2 regions of the Arthrobacter sp. JSM 101049 genome follow, and region 2 is predicted to be linked to the other one. Evidence: predicted binding sites of a transcription regulator. Region 2 holds the regulator's gene; the other holds the start of a gene.

Region 1 (4,776 bases), on a different contig from region 2:
GCCAGCGGCTGCGCACCGCCGTCGTGCTTGTCGGACTTGCCCCGCAGGCCGGTGAAGGACTCCTTCACCCGGTCAGGGTTGGACAGATGGCCGGGGGCAGGAAGCGAATCCTGGTCGGCCAGGTCCCAGGCCTGCAATGCCTGGAGGCTGATGCCGCGCGGTCCGGTGCGCCGGGTGATTCCGTGCACCAGCAGCAGGCGGGTGGCAAAAAGCAGCGGTCCCGAGTTCTGCTGTGCCTCGTGGAAGAACGTGCAGTCCACGCAGCCGGTTCCGTCGTCCAGGGAGATGAACACGACCCGCCGTCCGCCGCGCATCGGTGGCGTCTGGGTGGCCACCCGGACCCCAGCCACGAGGACCTCGGTGCCGTTGCGCAACCCCAGCAGGTCCTCGGCAGGCGTCGTACCCAGTTTCGAGAGCAGTGGGGCGTGCGAGGACATGAGGTGTCCGCTGGCATCCACTGCCATCAGGTCCAACTCGGTGCGCACGGTCTCGTCCAGGCCGGGTTCGGCCTCCCCCACCGCCAGCCCGCCGAGTTCGATGTCCCCCAGCGGCAGCGGGAGCTGTCCGGTGATCGGGCGGTACCGTTGCGGCAGCGTCGTGGTCGGGCGTCCGGCGAGGTGGGCCACCAGGTCGGCGCGGTTTCCCCGTCCTGCCGCTTGTTGGAGGCCGTCGAACGCCCCCAGTGCCGCGAAGGTGCGCAACGAGGAGCGGCTCAGTCCGGAGCGGTCGCGCACATCGGCGAGCGAATCGTAGGGCTGGCCGGCCACGACCCGTTTGACTTCGGTGCCCGAGACCCCGTGGATCCCGCTCAGGCTCAACCGGATGCCCAGCCGGCCGGCCGGCGTCGTCCCCGGGGCACGGTAGACCGGTGGGACGGTGGCCGGCGGCAGCAGGCCGGACACCTTTTCGACCCGGTAGGAGGCATCGGAGCGGTTGATGTCCAGCGGCAGGATCGGGATGCCCATCCGGCGTGCTTCGGCCACGAGCAGGCGCTTGGGGTACATCCCGGGGTCGTGTTCCCAGATGCCGGCGAGAAAGGCCTCCGGATGGTGGGCCTTCAGCCACGCCGACTGGTAGGTCGGCACCGCGAAGGCCGCGCCGTGGGCCTTGCAGAACCCGAAGGAGCCGAAGGCCTTCAGCGTCTGCCAGACCGCATCGATCACCTCCAGCGGGTAGCCGCGGTCCAGCGCACGGGCGCGGTAGAGCTCCTCGACCCGCGGCTCGGCCTGTTCGTTGCCCAGCAGGCGGCGGTAGACGTCGGCCTTGGCCAGACCGCACCCGGTCATGACATCGAAGATCCGCAGCACCTGTTCGTGGAAGACGGTGACCCCGTGGGTTTCCGCCAGTGCGGGTTTCAGGTCGGGGTGCGGGTAGTTCTCCGGGGCGAAGCCGTGCCGGTTCTCCAGGTAGGGCTTGACCATGTTCGACTTCATCGGACCGGGCCGGAAGAGCGAGATGTCGATGATCAGGTCGTTGAACTCACGCGGGGCGAGCTTGCCGATCAGTTCGCGCTGGCCCGGGGATTCGATCTGGAAACAGCCCAGCGTATCCGTGGTGCGGATCAGCTCGAACGTCGGCTCGTCGTCCAGCGGCACGCGCTCCAGGGCAATCGTCCCGTCGGCATACACGTAGTCCGGCAAGGCGCCGCCGGGGCCGCGCGGATGGGCGCCGGCGGCGGCCACGGATTCGCCGTCCCCGTGGATCCGGATGACCTCGGACACCGCGTAGGCCATCGCCGACTGCATGCGCACCCCCAGCACATCGAGCTTGAGCATGCCCATGGGGTCCATGTCGTGCTTGTCGAACTGGCTCATCGGCAGGCCGAGCCCGCTGGGCTGGACCGGGGTGCGGCCCAGCAGTGTGTTGTCGCCGAGGATGACCCCGCACGGGTGCATGGAGATGTGCCGGGGCAGCCGGTCCAGGCGCTCGGTCAGATCCACCAGCAGGTCCAGTTGCCGTTCGGTGCCCATCCGTTCGGCGAAGGGACGCAGCTCGGGCTTCTCGTCCAGGGCCTCGCGGAAGTTGCTGGCCGAGAAGCGCCACAGCTGCTTGGCGATGACATCCAGTTCGCCGTCCTCCATGCCGAGCGCCTGTCCGGCATCCCGGACGGCGCCGCGGGCGCGGTAGCCGTTCTGCATGCTCATCAGGGTGACCCGTTGGGAGCCGAAGCGCTCGAAGATGTGCTCGTAGACCCGGTGCCGTTCGGCGGATTCGACGTCGATGTCGATGTCGGGCAGAGTCGTGCGGTCCCGGGAGAGGAAGCGTTCGAAGAGCAGGTCGTGCGCCAGGGGGTTCACCTGGCTGATGCCCAGCAGGAAGTTCACCAGCGAGGAGGCCCCGGACCCCCGGGCCGCATTGCGCACCCCCATGCCGGTGATCATCGTGCTGACCTCGGCGACGGTGAGGAAGTAGGTGCCGAATCCCAGGTCGGCGATGGTGCCCAGTTCCAGGTCCAGCCGCTCCCGCAGTTCCCGGGAGCCTGCCTCGTGCGGCAGCAGCCGGGTGATGCCGGCTTCGCAGCGGGCGGCGAGTTCGGCGTCGGGACGGCCGGTGATCCCGATGACGGTGGCCTCGGGCACCACCGGGATCCCCCAGCCGGCATCGTCGACCGGGTCCATCCGCGCCCAGTCGGCAACGGCCCCGGTCTGGCGCAGCAGTTCGGAGGCCAGCGCCCCCTCCCCCGCTTCCCGGGCGATTTCCCGGGCCAGGGCCTGCATCCGTCCCGGGCTCTTGAGCCATCCCTGCCCGTTGGGCTGCAAGTCGGTGAGCGTCGCCAGCGAGCTCAGGGCGCGGGCAGAGTCGAGCACGTCGGCGGTGGCGGCCCCGTCGGGGTCGGCGTAACGCACGGCGTTGCTGAGGACGGCTGGTACCTGCAGCGCCTGGGCTGCCCGGAGCATCCGGATGGCGTGGGCGCTGCTGAGGCGCTCGCCGGGGGTGTTCAGGTGGGTGACCAGCTCCACGCGGACCGCGTCCCGGCCCAGCTGCGAGAGCCAGCCGGCCAGGGCGGCGCGCGCCCGGGACGGATCACGCCGCAGGGCGGCCTGGCCGACGTCCGAGTCCGGTCCCAGCAACACGGCCAGCACCGTTCCCTCCTCCGGGTCGCCGGTGCAGGTGGCCAGCTCGGCAGGGGTCACCCCGACCGGCTTGCCGGTGGCCCCCCGGTGCGCCGAGGTCCCCTCGTGTGCCAGGGAGACCAGCCGGCACAGCGCACGGTATCCGGCTCCGCCGCAGTTCCCCTTGGCCAGCACGATGACCCGTCCCTGCACCTGGAGGCGTGGGCGCCCCCGTCCGTTCCGGGATCCCCGGGCGGCATCGACTGCGGGTTCCAGGACGGCCAGGTTCACGCCGAGGACCGGATCGAGGCCTGTCTCGCGGCAGGCCTTGAGGTGCTTGACCGCCCCGTAGAGGCCATCGCGTTCGGTGCTGGCCAGGGCGTCGGCTCCCTCGGCGGCGGCACGGCGGGCCAGGTCCAGGGGCCAGGAAACGCCGTAATGTGCGCTGAACGCGGAAGCCACGTTCAGATGGGTGAAGCTCACGCGCTCTCCAACAAGGCATCGTGGATGCGGATGAGCCGCCAGCGACCGGTTTCCACGTCGCGGGAGACCTCGAAAGTGAGCAGCGGTCCCCTGCCGGCCAGCCGGACCTGCAGGCGCCAGATCTCATGGTCCACGAGTCCCGGTCCGCGGCCGCGTTCGGCCCGGACCTCCTCGGCCCACCACTTGCGGCGCTCGAACCAGCGGACGGGGTCGGCGGCCACACGGTATTCCCGGCCCTGCCAGCGCAAACGCAAGGGCAGCCCGGCGGTGCTGCATTCCACGTCGACGGACTGGGTGAAAAGCCCCATCTGGTACCTCCAAACCGCCCCGGACAACAACGTGGGTCACGGGGCACTATGTGACGGACGGGGCCGCGGATCCGCAGGGGCATGACGACCACTCCATTCTATTCGAATCTATGTTCTAAGCAAGATCAGGGTAGGAAGTCTGTACGACGTTTTGGTGCCGTACCGCTGGAAACCGGGGCTGACCGGGCATAACGTAGCGCCATGACTTCCATCACCGGTCCCGGGATCACCGCCATCACCCTCGGGGTGCGGGACGTTGAGACGTCCCTGGCCTTCTACGCCGAGGGCCTGGGCTTCTCCCGGGTCAACCACGTCCCCGGCGAAATCGCCTTCGTCCAGGCAGGGCGCGGCCTGCTGCTGGCCCTCTGGAACGCCGAAAGCATGCCGGGCGAATACGGCGACGTCGGCCATGGCCCCCTCGCCCCGCCGCTCTCCCTCGGACACAACACCGACACCGCCGACGAGGTCCGTAGCCTCTACCGGCGCGCGCTCGAGGCCGGGGCCACCGCCATCACCGCACCGGCGCTGCGCTCCTGGGGAGGGACCAGCGCCTGCATCGCCGATCCCGACGGCTTCCGCTGGGACTTCGTGCACAACCCGAACTTCACAGTGCACGACGACGGATCACTCACCTTGACTGCCTGAGCGCCAAACGGCGTTGTCCAGACCCGGACTTATCCACATTCCCGCGAACTGCTGTTGCCGCCTTCGGCGCGCCGATAGCTTCGAGGCATGGGAAAACACCTCACGACCAGTCTCACCGTCCTCGCACTGCTGCCGTTGGTCCTCACCACTGCCTGCACCGGCCCTCCGCCGTCCTCGGCATCCAGCCCCGCCCCGGGCCAGAACGCGGCCACCGCATCGGCAGCTCCGATCGCACCGCGCAGCACCGCATGGATCAAGCCCGTCTGGACCAAGAAGTTGGAGCCGAT
Region 2 (15,670 bases):
CTCGCTCGTGGTGCGCTCCAACCGGGCACGGCGGCCGCTGGGCAGTTCTGCAGACACAGACAATCCTTTGGTGTGGGGGAACGGGCAGCACTCGGACCACCCGGGGGTTAAGTCTAGCCTTCCAGCCCGGGGGCAGGACGGGCGGTGCCACCCACGAGCGCTTCAAGCGCTTCGAGGAAGGCCGTGGTCTCGGCTTCGGTGCCTGCGGTAACACGCAAGTGCCCGGGGATTCCGACGTCGCGGACCAGCACACCGGCGTCCAGCAAACCCTGCCAGACGTGGCCCGAGTGCTCGAGGCCGCCGAAGAAGACGAAATTTGAGTCGCTGACGGCCGGCGTCAGGCCCAGCCGCTTCAGCTCGGCGACGATCCGGTCGCGCTGGCCCTTGATGTCCTCGACAGTGGCCAGCAGCGCGTCCACGTGCTTGAGGGCCGCGTTCGCGGTGGCCTGGGTGACCGCCGAGAGGTGGTAGGGCAGCCGGACCAGCCGAAGCGCGTCGGCGATCTCCGGGGCGGCGGCGAGGTAGCCGAGTCGGGCGCCCGCCAAGGCGAAGGCCTTGCTCATGGTCCGCGTGACGATCAGGCGTTCCCGGCCGGGGATCAGGGTGAGTGCCGATTCGGTGCCGGCCAGGGCGAATTCGGCGTAGGCCTCATCGACGATGACGATGGAGTTGCTGGCCCGTCCGGCCTCGTACACGGCTTCGACCACGTCGAGGCCCAATGCGGTCCCGGTGGGGTTGTTCGGGGAGCACAGGATGACGATGTTCGGGGCCGCGGAGGTGACCTGCCGGGCGGCGGAGGCCGCGGTGAGCTGGAAGTCCTCGCTTCGTTCACCGGCGATGTAGGTGGTGTCGGTGCCGCTGGCCAACAGGGGGTACATCGAGTAGGTCGGCGGGAAGCTCATCACGGTGCGTCCGGGGCCGCCGAAGGCCTGCAGGATCTGTTGCAGCACCTCGTTGGAGCCGTTCGCGGCCCAGAGGTTTTCCGGCCTCAGACCGTGGCCGAGATACGCGGCGAGACGCTCGCGCAGTTCGGTGAATTCCCGATCCGGATAGCGGTTCAAGCCGGTTGCCGCGTCCGCAACGTCGTCGGCGATGGCCTGGCGGACGGCTTCCGGGAGGGGATGGGTGTTTTCGTTGACGTTCAGCAGGACGGCGACATCGAGTTGGGGCGCGCCGTAGGGTTCGATGCCACGCAGGTTGTCCCGCAGCGGCAGCTTGGCCAGTTTTTCCAGCTGATTACTCACCGCACCATTCTATTGGCCCATGGCCCATGCCGGGAATCACGGGCAGCTCTGGGGTCATATTCCGGCCTCAATCACCGGTGGGGACGAAGATCTCCTGTCCGGGAACGAGCACGGAGCCGCGCAGGTCGTTCATTTCGGTGATTTCGGCCACGACCTGCTGGCGGTCACGCTCCGGGGCGAACTCGGCGGCGAGCTCCCAGATGGTGTCCCCGTCCATGACGGAAACCGTAGTCGCCTCGACGGGCCTGGTTTCCGCAGCTCCCGACGCCATGACCGGTGCAGTGAAGATGCCCGCCAGGACGATGGCAGCCGTGGCAGCGAGCATCAGCGGCAGTCCGATCAGGATAAAGCGGCCGCGACGGGTCAGCTGGAGGGGTGCGGGGGACGCCTCCGGGCCTCGTGCCCGCTTGGATGCCGACGGGACACCGGTGCGGCCCGCTCCGACGAACACCGGGGCTGCGATTGCGATTTGCGCCATGGTCTTGCCTTCCTGTCGGCCCGCCGTAGCGGGAACCTGCTTACGGGCCATCAGCCCTTCTTCGAATGCATCTTCGAATGTTTTCATCATTTTTAGCATCTATGTACGAAGAATGTCGAGACACGTTCGAATAAACCTTTGAACGAACCGAGTGGGTCGCATAGAGTGGAACCATCGGCCGCACGACGAGAGTCCACCAGCCGCATCCGACATATTGCGCACAACTTCCGGTACGCCGGCGATCGACCAGGACGGGATGGACCATGAGCCCAGCGGAGAATCCGGCCCCCAAGAAGGCGCCCAAGAAACTGACGGATCGGCAACAGCAAATCCTCGACACGATCCAGCGCGCCGTCTCCGACAAGGGGTATCCTCCGTCGATGCGCGAAATCGGTGACACGGTCGGGTTGGCGAGCCTGTCCAGCGTGACCCACCAGTTGTCACAACTGGAAAAGCTCGGCTATATCCGGCGCGACCCGCGCCGCCCGCGCGCCATGGAGGTCCTGCAGGCACAGCAGCGCGGCGACGACACCATCGCGGGTGCGGCCGGCCCCGAGGCGGGACCGGCGGAGGTGCCGGAGAGTCTCTCAGGCCAGCCCCGCCCCTCCCTGTCGATTATCGGGACCGACGAATCCGCGGATGTCGCGAGGGTTCCGCTGGTCGGCAGAATCGCCGCCGGTGGGCCGATCCTTGCGGACCAGTCCGTGGAGGACGTCATGTCGCTTCCCCGCCAGCTGGTTGGCCATGGTGAGTTGTTCATGCTCAAGGTCAGCGGCGATTCGATGGTCGAGGCTGCGATTTGCGATGGGGACTGGGTGGTCGTGCGCCGCCAACAGCATGCCGAGAACGGCGATATCGTGGCGGCGCTCCTGGACGACGAAGCCACGGTCAAGACCTTCCGCCAGCGTGACGGGCATACCTGGCTCCTACCCCAGAACCGCCAGTACGAACCGATCCTCGGCGACCATGCCACAGTCATGGGCAAGGTCGTTTCGGTGATGCGCTCGATCTAGCTGCACTCCATCCCGGCATGTCCGCAGGGTCCTCCGTCAGCCGACGGAGGACCCTGCCTTTTCATGCGCTTCCGGCGGCCAGGCGGCGCAGCGAACCGAGGACGACGTCCTTGTCCGTCGTAGCCCACATCGGAGGAAGCGAGGCGCGCAGGAAGTTCCCGTAGCGCTCGGTGGCCAGGCGGGAGTCCAGCACGGCGACCACGCCGCGGTCGGCCGTGGAGCGGATCAGTCGACCCGCGCCCTGGGCCAGCCGGACTGCGGCATGGGAGGCGGAGACGGCCATGAAGCCGTTGCCTCCGTGCCGGGCGACGTCCCGGCTGCGGGCGGTGGACAACGGATCGTCCGGCCGGGGAAAGGGGATCCGGTCGATGACGACCAGCCGGCACGAGTCACCGGGAACGTCGACGCCTTGCCACAGGGTCATGGTGCCGAAGAGGCACGTATCGCGCTCGTCGGCGAACTGCTGGACCAGCGAGGACATGCTCGATTCGCCCTGGCAGAGGATATCGGGGGCCACACGCGGCCGGAGGGCTTCGGTGGCCTCCTCGGCGGCGCGCCGCGAGGAGAAGAGTGCCAGCACTCCGCCGCCGGATGCATCGATCAGGTCCGCCAACTCATCCAATGCCTCCGGAGCGAGGCTGCGGGATGGCTTGGGCAGATGCCGGGCAACGTAGAGCATGCCTTGCCGCGCGTAGTCGAAGGGGCTGCCAACGTCGACGCCGGTCCACGCGGGGGCGCCCTCCCCCAGCAGGCCCAGTGATCCGGCCACCGGCTCGAAGGCGGCGCCGATGGCCAGGGTGGCCGAGGTCAGGATGACGGTGCGCCCATCGAACAACCCCTCGCGCAGCTTGCCGGCAACCGACAGTGGTGCGACATTGATGGTTGCCGGGGCCGTGTCGTCCGCCGCGGTGTATCCGGCGCCCGGGGTGAAGCTCCCCTGGCGTGATATCCACACCACCTCGCGTTCATCGGACGGTCCATCGAGCCGGTCGCACTGTTCCACCAGGTACATCAACTGCGACCGGGCCATCTGCCGTCCGCCGTCTGCCGTATCGCCATTTGCGGGTTTGGAATCGGAGAGGGCAACCCGGGCGGCCTCGCGTACCGCGGCCACAGCGGCCCGCTGGCCCTCGTTCAGCCCCTTGGGGAGCAACCCGGTCGCAACGCCCTCGAGGGCAGCTGCCAGGGACTTGCCCGCCTGGCTCAGGGCCTCGACGGCGACTCCCTTGCAGTTGCGCCGGGTGGCCGTTGCGGCGGCGGTGACCATGGCCGCCGACAGGGGCCGGGTGACCGAGCTGGTGACCCGGTCCTGGAGTTCGTGGGCCTCGTCGATGATCACCGTGTCGAATTCCGGGAGCACCGCCAGCCCCTCGAATGCGGACACGGCAAGCATTGCATGGTTGGTGATCACGATGTCTGCCTCACCGGCCTTCTTCCGCGCCAATTCGCTGAAGCATTCCTCGGCCATCGGGCACTTCTGGGCACCGAGGCAGTCCATGGCGGTGACCGAGACCTGTCGCCATGCGCGTTCGCTGACGCCCGGGACCAGGTCGTCGCGGTCTCCGCTCTCGGTTTCCTCGGCCCACTCGCGCACCCGCACGACTTCCTGGCCCAGAGCCGAGGTCGGACCTCCGCCGGTTGTCAGCGGGCGGGCGGAACCCTGGTCGTCGAGCGCGAACAGGGCGCCTTCGTCGTCGTCGGGGTAACCTCCCCCGAGCTTGTACTTGCACACGTAGTTGGATCGGCCCTTGGCCAGGGCCACATCGAGGCGGCGGAGCAGCTCGTCGTCGAGGTTCTCCAGCAGCCGGGGCACGTCGCGTCCGACGATCTGTGCCTGCAGAGCCAGCGTCGCCGTGGAGACCACCACCGGCTTATCCGACTCGAGCGCATGGGCGATGGCCGGGACCAGGTACGCCAGGGACTTGCCGGTTCCCGTACCGGCTTGCACCAGCAAGTGGCGTCCGCTGTCGAGGGACTCCACGACCTGTTTGGTCATTTCATGCTGGCCTGGCCGGCTCTGCCCGCCCATGCCCTCGACGGCTCGGTCCAGGAGGGCGACGACGTCCTCTACCTCAGCCATGGACGACGAACTGCTCCAGTTCCGCGGCGAGGCCGCCGCGTACCTTGACGGACATGTGGGTTCCCTCCGTGGTGTGTTCGGTGGCGAGGATTTCCGCATCCGTGCCATGTAGGCGGTTCACGAGGTCGCCCCGGTCGTAGGGGATCAGCAAATCCATGCTGACGTCGGGCCGCGGGATGGACGCGCTGATCTTGTCCAGCAGTTCCGGGATGCCGCCGCCCGTCCGGGCGGAGACCACGACGTGGTTGGGTTCGCGCTGGCGCAGGCGTTCGACCACGAAGGGATCGGCGATATCGGCCTTGTTCAAGACGATGATCTCCGGAATGTCCTGGGCCTCGACTTCCGTGAGGACCTGTCGGACGGCGTGGATCTGACCCTCCGGGTCCGGATGCGATGCGTCGACCACGTGGAGGATGAGGTCCGCGTCGGCGATCTCCTCGAGCGTGGACCGGAACGCCTCCACCAGCTGAGTCGGCAGCGCGCGGACGAAGCCCACCGTGTCGGCGAGCGTGTATCCCAGGCCGTCGTCGGTTTCCGTCCGGCGGACGGTGGGGTCCAGTGTGGCGAACAGCGCGTTCTCGACGAGGGCGCCGGCGTCGGTGAGCCGGTTCAGCAGGGAGGACTTCCCGGCGTTCGTGTATCCGGCAATGGCAACTGCGGGTACGGCGTTGCGTTTGCGGTTGGAGCGTTTGGCCTCGCGGGCCGGTTTCATGCCCTTGATCTCGCGGCGGAGCTTGGCCATGCGGTCGCGGATGCGTCGGCGGTCCAGTTCGATCTTGGTCTCGCCGGGACCGCGTGATCCGATGCCGCCGCCGGCGGTGCCGACCCGTCCGCCGGCCTGGCGTGACATCGATTCGCCCCAGCCACGCAAGCGCGGCAGCAGGTACTCGAGTTGGGCGAGCTCGACCTGGGCCTTGCCCTCCCGGCTCTGGGCATGCTGGGCGAAGATGTCAAGGATCAGCGCGGTACGGTCGATGACCTTCACCCGCACGATGTCCTCGAGGGCGCGGCGCTGGGACGGCGCGAGCTCGGAGTCGATGACCACGGTGTCGGCACCGGTGCTGGCCACGATGTCGCGCAGCTCCAGGGCCTTGCCCGACCCGAGGAATGTTCCCGGGTCTGGTTTGAGGCGGCGCTGGACGAGGCCGTCGAGGACCTCGGATCCTGCGGTCTCGGCCAACGCGGCGAGCTCGCGCAGGGAGTTCTCGGCTTCCTGGGCGGTTCCCTCGGTCCAGATCCCGGCCAGGACCACGCGTTCCAGGCGTAGTTGCCGGTATTCGACCTCGGTGACGTCTTCGAGCTCGGTGGACAGCCCGGCAACCCGGCGCAGTGCATTGCGCTCTGCCAGGTCGCGTTGCTCCCCGTCGGCGCTCGAGTGCTCCTCGGCATCGCGGCCGAGTGCCAACGCGCGTCCGCCTAGTGCGGACTGGCCGGCCCCTGCCGTCCGGCCCGTGGCGCGGCCGGCGGCATCGTCGGACGCCAGGATGCGTTCGATGACGGACTGGATCTCGTCCTCGGGCAGGTCGCGGTCGTCTGGATTGGGCTCGTTGTGAGTGGTCATGTTCCCCTTTGATGGTGCTGCCACCAATTCTAGTCGGCTCCCCCGACACGTCGAGGATTTCCTCCAGCGGCCGAATGCCCGCGCGGCGGAAAGTCGTGAGTGATTGGGAGAACTCTATCACTCCGGGACGCGTACCCTGATCGCGTCAATTCGCCTTGGCGCCCCGGGCCCGTTAATCTTCCACACATGGGTTCGGACCACTACTTCAGCGCACAGCCGTCAACGCCATTCACCCGCAAGCGCGTCCGGGTGGTCCTCGGCGGGACGGAACGGACCCTCAGCACCGCCGGCGGCATCTTCAGCCCGGATGGCATCGACAAGGGCACCGCAGTGCTGCTCGACGGCGTTCCGGCGCCTGCGGCCGAAGGCGATCTGTTGGATATCGGGTGCGGCTGGGGCCCGCTGGCCCTGACGATGGCCCTGGCGTCCCCCGCGGCGACGGTCCACGCGGTCGACGTGAACCAGCGCAGCGTGGAGCTCACCCGGGAAAATGCCTCCGCGCTGGAACTGGGAAACGTCGTGGCCTCCGCACCCGAAGCCGTTCCGGAAGCAGCCCGCTTCCAGACCATCTGGTCCAATCCCCCGATCCGCGTGGGCAAGGACGTCCTGCACGAGATACTGCTCCACTGGCTGCCCCGCCTGGCTCCGGGGGGAACGGCGTGGCTGGTGGTGCAGAAGAACCTCGGCTCGGACTCCCTGCAGTCGTGGCTGGCGCGCGAACTGCCGGAGGGGCTTGCCGTCTCGCGGCATTCGACGGCCAAGTCGTTCCGCATCCTGCGCGTGGACCGTGCCGTCGAGGCAGCGCGTGACGAGCCGGTGGTGGCGGGCTAGGCGACGACGCCTTCGGCCACCAACACCGCCGGACCGTCGAGGACCACATGTTCGCGCCCATCCGCTGCGATGGTGAATCCCACGGATACGGTGCCGCCGGGCACGCGGACGTCCCACCGTTCGGCCGCGACGCCACCGGCCCAGTGCCGGGTGGCCACCACGGCTGCGCAGGCACCCGTACCGCATGACTGGGTCTCCCCGACACCCCGCTCGTGGACGCGCATGCGGATCGCTCCGACCCCATCGGTGACCAGGGGATCGGCCGGCAGCACGAACTCCACATTCGTTCCGTGTTCGGGGACGGGATCCACCACCGGCGCCCGGTGCAGGTCGAGCTCGTCGAGCTCGACGGCCTCGGAAACGGCCACGACGGTATGCGGATTGCCCATGCTCACGCTCAGGCCCGGACGGGGCACTTCCATCCCGGCGTCGACGACCGAGTCGAGGGCCCGCTCGTCGGCCTGATGCGGGAAGATGAATTCCCACGGGCCCATGTCCACGGCGTAGCCCGCAGCCGAGCGGGTGATGATCTTCACCCCGGCGCGGGTTCCGATGGCGAGCGCTTCGCCGTCGTCCAGGGCCACGAGTCCGCGTGCGACCAGGAAGTGCACGAAGACCCGCACCCCGTTGCCGCACATCTCGGAGACCGACCCGTCGCCGTTGCGGTAGTCCATGAACCATTCGGCGTCGCCGTTCTCCGCCAACACTGCGCGGCCTTCGGCCAGCGTTTCGGAGCGGACGGCGCGGATGAGGCCATCGGCCCCGAGCCCCAGGTGGCGGTCGCACAACGCGGCGACCTGCTCGGGGAGGATGTCCTGCGCGTTCGCCGGGTCCGCGACAAGGATGAAGTCGTTTCCTGTCCCGTGCCCCTTGGTGAAGGCCAAACCGGAGAGTTCCCGGAGTCGTTCGGCGTGCTGTTCGGGGACCTTGATGCTCATGGTCCTAGCCTACGTGGCCGGGGGACCTTCGAAGTCCCGCACGGCGGCCGAGAGGGTGTCCACCAGGCACGGGTCGGTGGAATCGAACCATCGGACGCGCGGGTCCGCGCGGAACCACGTGACCTGGCGCCGGGCAAACCTGCGGGTGGCGACCGTGGTGGCCTCGATGGCCTCCTCGATGGTGCAGGTCCCGTCGAGTGCCTGGGTGAACTGCGCGTAGCCGATGGCCCGGGACGCGGTCTTGGTGTCGCGCAGCCCCTGGGCCAGCAGCCGCTCGACCTCGCCGAGGAGCCCTGCCTGGTGCATGGTCCGGACCCGGCGCTCCAGACGCTGGTGCAGGAGCGGCCGGTCCAGGTCCAGGCCGAGCTGAAGGCTCCGCTGCTGGTATTTCCGCTCGGGCATGTAGGAGCTGAAGGTCCGCCCGGTGATTTCGTGGACCTCGAGGGCGCGGATCAGCCGGCGATCGTCGAGTCCCCGGGCTGCGGAGGCGGGGTCTGCCGCAGCCAGGCGCTGGTGCAGCCCTGCCGTACCGTGGTCGGCCGCTTCCCGCTCCAATCGGCGGCGGACGGCTGGGTCGGTGGGAGGGAACTCGAGTTCGTCGAGCGCTGCCCGCACATAGAGTCCGGAACCGCCGACGAGGATCGGCAGCCGGCCCCGCTCCTGGATGGCCGAGATGGCCGTGCGGGCCTGCGCCTGGAAGGCGGCGACGCTGGCTTCTTCGCTGAGGTCCAGGATGTCGAGCAGGTGGTGGGGGATGCCGCCGCGTTCTCCCACGCCGAGTTTGGCGGTGCCGATGTCCATCCCGCGGTAGAACTGCAGGGCATCGGCATTGACGATCTCCCCGCCGAGTTCGCGGGCCAGGCCGATGGCTGCGTCCGATTTGCCGGTCCCCGTCGGGCCGACCAGCGCAATGACCGGCCGGGGCCGCATGCTAGGCACGGGGCGGCAGCGCCGGCATCCCCAGGGACACGCCGTTGCCGTTCGCCGCTGCCGGGGCCGTCCCGGCGCCGCAGGATTCTGCCTGGGAGCGGTCCCACGCGTCGCCGGCCCGGGACCGGCGCAGCTGGTAGTCCGCCGCCGTCGCCGGGTCGGCCACGAGGTGGAAGGCGGCGGCCTCGGTGATGGTGACGGTCACGAGGTCCCCGGGACGTGGCTGCTCGGCTGCCTCGGGTACGGAGAAGTGCACCAGCCGCTGGTCCCTGGCCCGGCCTGAGAGGCGGTGGGTCTGCTCTGCCTTGCGGCCCGACTGCGCGGTGACCATCACCTCGACCTCGCGACCGACCTGCCGGCTGTTCTCCTCTGCGCAGATCCGGTCCTGCAGGGCAGTCAGCCGTTCGTAGCGTTCCTGGACGACGTCCTTGGGCAGCTGGTCGGCCAGCTCCGCAGCGGGTGTGCCCGGGCGCTGGGAATACTGGAACGTGAAGGCACTGGAGAACCGCGACTGCTCGACGACGTCGAGGGTCGCCTGGAAGTCCTCCTCGGTCTCGCCGGGGAAACCGACGATGATGTCGGTCGTGATGGCTGCTTCGGGCATGCGCTCGCGCACGCGGTCGAGGATCCCCAGGAACTTCTTCGACCGGTAGGACCGGCGCATCTCCTTGAGCACCTTGTCCGAGCCCGATTGCAGGGGCATGTGCAGCTGCGGCATGACATTGGGGGTTTCTGCCATCGCGGCAATCACGTCGTCGGTGAAGGCCGCCGGATGGGGGCTGGTGAACCGGACGCGTTCCAGGCCCTCGATTTCGCCGCAGGCCCGCAGGAGCTTCCCGAAGGCCAGGCGGTCCCCGAATTCCACGCCGTACGAATTCACGTTCTGGCCCAACAGCGTGACCTCGATGGCCCCGTCGTCGACGAGTGCCTGGACCTCGGCCAGGATGTCACCGGGGCGCCGGTCGCGTTCCTTGCCGCGCAAGGAGGGGACGATGCAGAAGGTGCAGGTGTTGTTGCAGCCGACGGAGATCGACACCCAGCCGGAGTAGACGGAGTCCCGCTTGGTGGGAAGGGTCGAGGGGAAGACATCCAGGGATTCGAGGATCTCCAGCTGGGCTTCGTTGTTGTGGCGGGCCCGTTCGAGCAGCGTGGGCAGCGAGCCGACATTGTGCGTGCCGAAGACGACGTCGACCCATGGCGCCTTGCGCAGGATGGTCTCCCGGTCCTTCTGGGCCAGGCATCCGCCGACGGCGATCTGCATGCCCGGGTGTTCTTCCTTGACATGGGCCAGCCTGCCGAGGTTGCCGTAGAGCTTGTTGTCGGCGTTCTCGCGGACCGCACAGGTGTTGAAGACGACAACGTCCGCGGTCTGCGCGGGATCGTCCTGGGCGACCATGCCCGCGTCCTCGAGCAAACCGGCCAACCGCTCCGAATCATGGACGTTCATTTGGCAGCCGTAGGTGCGGACCTCGTAGCTGCGCGTCGGGGCCGTCGGGTCCACGGGGGAATCAGTGCTGGGAATGGTCAAACTCACCCCCCAAGGGTACCGAATGGACCACCGGCCACGGGAATCCACCGGTTCCCGGCACCGCGCCTCAGTCCCGCTGCGCGGGCCAGACCTCGTTGACCACCCGGAAAGCGATACCGGGTCCGTAGCCCTTGCGGCCGAGCATGGACACCAACCGGCGCACGCCCTTGTCGTGGTCAAGCCCCGCCGGCATCGTCCTGGCCTTCTTTTCCACGAGCTCGCGGGCCATCTCGAACTCGTCGTCGGAGCTGACCTGCTCAAGCGCGGCGTCGGCTAGTTCATCGCTGATGCCCTTGTCCCGTAGCTCGCGTCGCAACATGAGGCGGGACAGTCCACGGGTCCGCGCGCGGCTGCGGACCCACGCATCGGCGAAGGCGGCGTCATCGATGAGCTGGAGCTCCTCGAAGCGGTCCAGAACATGCCGTGCGGCATCGGCGGGAACGTCCCGTTCGGCGAGTTTGTCCGCGAGTTGCCGGCGGCTTTTGGGTGACCCGGTGAGTTGGCGCAGGATGATCGCCCGGGCCGAGGCCTCCGGGTCCGTGTCCGCTGGCCCTCCACCGGACGTGCCCGCCGACGGCTCCCCCGAAGCGGCGGAGTCGTCCCCCGTCCCGTCCGGATCGGCCGTCCGGCCCCGCCGTTGCCGTCGACCGGGGCGCGTCGCTTCCCCGGAAGCTTCCCCTGGGGAACCACCGGGGAACAGCGAGCCCACGGTTCCGTCGCCGGCACCCGTGAGCCCGCTGTAGTCATCTGCCTGGTTCCCCATGCCGGGCTGCAGTTCGATCAGGCCCGGCTAGGAGTCGTTGCCGACGGCCCGCAGTTGCGGATCGCCTGGTTCCCCGGGAGTGGCACCGATGCCGAGCTTTTCCTTGATCCGCCGTTCGAGCTCGTCGGCCAGATCTGGGTTGTCGCGCAGGAACTTGCGGGCATTTTCCTTGCCCTGGCCCAGCTGGTCGCCGTCGTACGTGAACCACGCACCGGACTTCTTGACGAAGCCCTCTTCGACACCCATGTCGATCAGGCCGCCTTCCCGGGAGATGCCGACACCGTAAAGGATGTCGAATTCCGCCTGCTTGAACGGCGGGGCCATCTTGTTCTTGACTATCTTCGCGCGGGTGCGGTTGCCGACCGGGTTCGTCCCCTCCTTGAGGGTCTCGATGCGCCGGACGTCGATGCGCACGGACGCATAGAACTTCAGGGCCTTGCCACCCGTGGTCGTCTCGGGGCTGCCGAAGAAGACACCGATCTTCTCGCGCAGCTGGTTGATGAAGATGGCCGTGGTCTTCGTCTGGCTGAGGCGTCCGGTGATCTTGCGCAGGGCCTGGCTCATCAGGCGGGCCTGCAAGCCGACGTGGCTGTCACCCATCTCGCCTTCGATTTCCGCACGCGGCACCAGGGCGGCGACGGAGTCGATGACGATGATGTCCAGCGAACCGGAGCCGATGAGCATGTCCATGATTTCCAGCGCTTGCTCACCGGTGTCCGGCTGCGAGACGAGCAGGGCATCGGTGTCAACGCCGAGCTTCTTGGCGTATTCGGGGTCGAGCGCGTGCTCTGCATCGATGAAGGCTGCGATCCCGCCATTGCGCTGCGCGTTGGCCACCGCGTGCAGCGCCACGGTGGTCTTGCCCGAGGATTCGGGGCCATAGATCTCCACCACACGGCCGCGCGGCAGCCCGCCGATTCCCAGGGCGATGTCCATGGCAATCGAGCCGGTGGGGATGACCTCGATCTTGGCGCGGGTGTCGTCGCCCAGGCGCATGACCGATCCCTTGCCGTACTGCTTGTCGATCTGCGCCAGCGCTGATTCGAGAGCCTTTTCGCGGTCCATTGCTGCGGCCATCATTCACCTCGGTTGTCTTGTGGCCGTATCGGCCTGTTGTCGTCCTGCTTCACACGGTATGCGCCACGCCGGACAATTTGGCGCGCGCCGGCTTTCCTGTGGAGAACCGGCGACTGCCCCGTGTCATGTCTCTGCTGACAGCCTACAACTTCTCCGAACACATATTCGAACAACAATGCGGCGTGTCATGGCGGATCAACTCTTGGGCGCGATGTCGCGGCCCAGACGACGCGATACGGGGACATCCTGCTTTTCGCAGATCGCCAACCACACCTTGCGGGGTTCGACACCTGCATCCAGGGCGTCCCGGGCGCTGCGGCCGTCCAGTTCACCGAGCACCAGTTCGGAGGCGAGGACCCGGGAATACCCCGAGCCGAACTCGTCGTCCATCAACCGCCAGAAGTCACTAAGTCTCACGTCGACCATTCTTCCACGATGTTGTCCTTCCGACCCTAAGATGGTGCCATGAGCGAACCTGGCCCCGGCGAAGATGCCGAACGGACCCGTGCGATCCACGACATGGAGGAGCAACTGAGCTTCCTTTGGCGCAGGGCACGCTCCAACGGCAACAAGGTGGCCAAGCAGGTTCATCCCGACATGGAGCCCGGCGCCTACGGCCTGCTCGCCGCCCTCCAGCGCCGCGGCAGCCTCCGGCTGACGGATCTGGCCGCCGAGATCGGTGTCGGCAAGCCATCGGTCAGCCGCCAGGTCAAGATGCTCGAGGACCTCGGCGTGCTGACCAAGGTGGCCGATCCAACGGACGGACGGGCCCAGTCGATCACCCTGACCGAGGTCGGAGCCCGGCAACTGGCAACCGCCCAGATCTCCCGCCAGCAGATCTTCCGCGACCTCTTGTCCGACTGGCCCGACGCGGACCTCCAGACACTGGCGGATTTGCTGACCAAACTGAACCGCTCCTACCTCAACGAGCGGGGCTGACCAACGAGAAAGGGGCAGCCGCGTCGGCGGCTGCCCTTTCTCGTTGACGTCCGGATGCGGACCCGGATCCCGGGTCGCGCTCCGACACCTGTGGCTAGTGGGACGGGGCCATGTCCTGCGGCAGGGCCTCGGTCCAGTCCTCGGGAAGGACCGTGGCGAACTGGTTGGTGAGATCCGACGGCACGGTGTCCGGGATGTCAACGCCCTCGGCCATGGCTACGCGGTCGCTGACCTCGCGCAACATGAGGGACAACGGGACATCAAGCGCCCCGCAAATCGATGAGAGCAATTCGGACGATGCTTCCTTCTGTCCACGCTCCACCTCGGAGAGGTAACCAAGGGAAACGCGCGCGTTGTGCGAGACCTCGCGCAGGGTCCGGCCCTGACGCTGGCGGACATCCCGCAGGACGTCTCCGATCTCGTGGCGGAGTACTACCATTTTGGGCTCCTTGTGCTCGCGATGGGCATCTTCTGTCAGTCCCACATCACGCCAACGGACGACGCCGTTTACGGATACGGGTTGCTTGACCATGTGTATCGCCTTACTCCTTCAGATCCTGTACCAGGAAGCTCCTGGCGGTGGGGTCCGGGTGTGGACCCTGTAGTTTCTTCAACTCACGGGATCCTTGTTTTGTTCCCATGCCCCCACCCTAGCCACAACGGGGCCCACACTGCCAGCACTACGGGGCCGTTGTGGACGCGGCCTTTCCAGCGAGCAGCGTGCAGAGCTGCTCCAGCGCCGCATTGCGCGCCCTGGCGCGGATCCTCTGGCGGCCACCTGCCAGGTGGAGCTCGAGTGAACCGCTGCCTCCGGCGGAGGCGTACCCGATGTACACGGTGCCGACGTCCTTGCCGTCATGGGCCTGTGGGCCCGCGACCCCGGTGCTCGACACCGCGAGGTCGGCTCCGCAGGCCCGGCGCGCTCCCTCGGCCATCTGGCGCGCGACCTCCGGGTCCACCGAGCCCTTATCCTCCAGCAGGCCCGCGTCGACGCCGAGCACGTCCTGCTTGACCTGGTTGTGGTAGGCGACGACTCCCCCGCGCAGCACCGCGGAGGCCCCGGGGACGTCGGCGATGGCCGCGGCGATCCAGCCTGCGGTCAGCGATTCGGCCGTGGCGACGGTCAGCGCCCGGCGCGTCCCCTCGGACACGATCCGTTCCGCGGCGGTGTGCCGTTCGCCGTCGTTCATTGCTGCTGCCCGTGGCCCTGGGCGGGTTCCATCCGGGCAGCCTGGATGATGTAGTCGATGCCGGTGTAGACGGTGATCACCAGGGCCAGCAGGATGACGACCAGCGCCACGACGGACAGCCAGCCGATCTCGGGGGTGATGGGCAGCAGGAGCAGGCCCAGCCCGGCCGTCTGGGTGACGGTCTTGAGCTTCCCGCCGCGCGATGCCGCGATGATCCCCCGGCGGATGACGGCGAAGCGCAGGATGGTGATGCCCAGTTCGCGGACCAGGATGACGATGGTGACCCACCACCACAATTCCCCGAGCCAGGACAGCGTGACCAGCGCCGCGCCGAGCAGGAGCTTGTCGGCGATGGGATCGGCGATCTTGCCGAAGTTGGTGATCAGTCCCCGGCTGCGGGCCAGGTCCCCGTCGAGCTTGTCCGTGTACATCGCCAGGGCGAAGAGGGCGACGGCCACCCAGCGGAGGACTCCGTGCTGCTCGTGGTCGGCCACCAGCGCCCAGACGAAGAACGGGACCATGATGATCCGCAACGTCGTCAGGACGTTGGCGATGTTCAGGGTCGGGACGGGCTGGGGCGTGGGGTCCGCCGGGGATTCAGTCACGTTTTCAGGTTACCGTCCGGTGAGGTTCCAGGCGTCCTCGGAACCGGAGCCATCGTCGTCGTCGTGGTAGTCGGTAGCCTGAGGACGGGAGTCGAGGTCCTCGGCGACGAGGTCGGTGCCGTAGTGGTTTGCATTGGCGTTCTCGACCAGGGCGGCCTCCGCGGGCGGGGCCTCCTGCGCGGTGGCCGGGGCGGTGTCCCCGCGCATGGCGGCCAGCACGGCGGGCAGGTCGTCGGGTTTGACCAGCACGTCGCGGGCCTTGGAGCCCTCGGACGGGCCGACCACGCCGCGCGATTCGAGCAGGTCCATCAGCCGGCCGGCCTTGGCGAAGCCGACGCGCAGCTTGCGCTGGAGCATCGAGGTGGAACCGAACTGCGTGGTGACCACCAGCTCGGTGGCCTGCAGCAGGACCTCGAGGTCGTCGCCGATGTCGTCGTCGATCTCCTTCTTCGGCGCCTCGACGGCCACGTCCTCGCGGTAGACGGCGGTGAGC

What was found. The regulator LexA, encoded in region 2, represses DNA repair genes until DNA is damaged. The targets are predictions, from matches to a motif close to TCGAACANNTGTTCGA.
Region 1: the regulator LexA is predicted to act here: its motif matches at 3,947-3,962, upstream of AB8M85_RS12500 (DUF6504 family protein).

What each region holds. Positions count from the first base shown of each region.
Region 1 covers NZ_JBGFFC010000004.1:74,211-78,986, reverse strand. Annotated here, with positions in the region: gene AB8M85_RS12505 (DNA polymerase III subunit alpha) at 1-3,536, opposite strand, end outside; gene AB8M85_RS12500 (DUF6504 family protein) at 3,533-3,844, opposite strand; gene AB8M85_RS12495 (VOC family protein) at 4,046-4,489, shown strand; gene AB8M85_RS12490 (PQQ-binding-like beta-propeller repeat protein) at 4,577-4,776, shown strand, end outside.
Region 2 covers NZ_JBGFFC010000010.1:35,413-51,082, forward strand. Annotated here, with positions in the region: gene hisB (imidazoleglycerol-phosphate dehydratase HisB) at 1-57, opposite strand, end outside; gene AB8M85_RS16645 (histidinol-phosphate transaminase) at 114-1,244, opposite strand; gene AB8M85_RS16650 (LysM peptidoglycan-binding domain-containing protein) at 1,312-1,722, opposite strand; gene lexA (transcriptional repressor LexA) at 1,986-2,735, shown strand; gene AB8M85_RS16660 (ATP-dependent DNA helicase) at 2,797-4,815, opposite strand; gene hflX (GTPase HflX) at 4,808-6,376, opposite strand; gene AB8M85_RS16670 (class I SAM-dependent methyltransferase) at 6,563-7,207, shown strand; gene dapF (diaminopimelate epimerase) at 7,204-8,145, opposite strand; gene miaA (tRNA (adenosine(37)-N6)-dimethylallyltransferase MiaA) at 8,155-9,075, opposite strand; gene miaB (tRNA (N6-isopentenyl adenosine(37)-C2)-methylthiotransferase MiaB) at 9,077-10,609, opposite strand; gene AB8M85_RS16690 (regulatory protein RecX) at 10,671-11,366, opposite strand; gene recA (recombinase RecA) at 11,394-12,443, opposite strand; gene AB8M85_RS16700 (DUF3046 domain-containing protein) at 12,639-12,860, opposite strand; gene AB8M85_RS16705 (MarR family winged helix-turn-helix transcriptional regulator) at 12,909-13,382, shown strand; gene AB8M85_RS16710 (helix-turn-helix domain-containing protein) at 13,477-13,914, opposite strand; gene AB8M85_RS16715 (CinA family protein) at 14,063-14,572, opposite strand; gene pgsA (CDP-diacylglycerol--glycerol-3-phosphate 3-phosphatidyltransferase) at 14,569-15,177, opposite strand; gene AB8M85_RS16725 (DNA translocase FtsK 4TM domain-containing protein) at 15,187-15,670, opposite strand, start outside.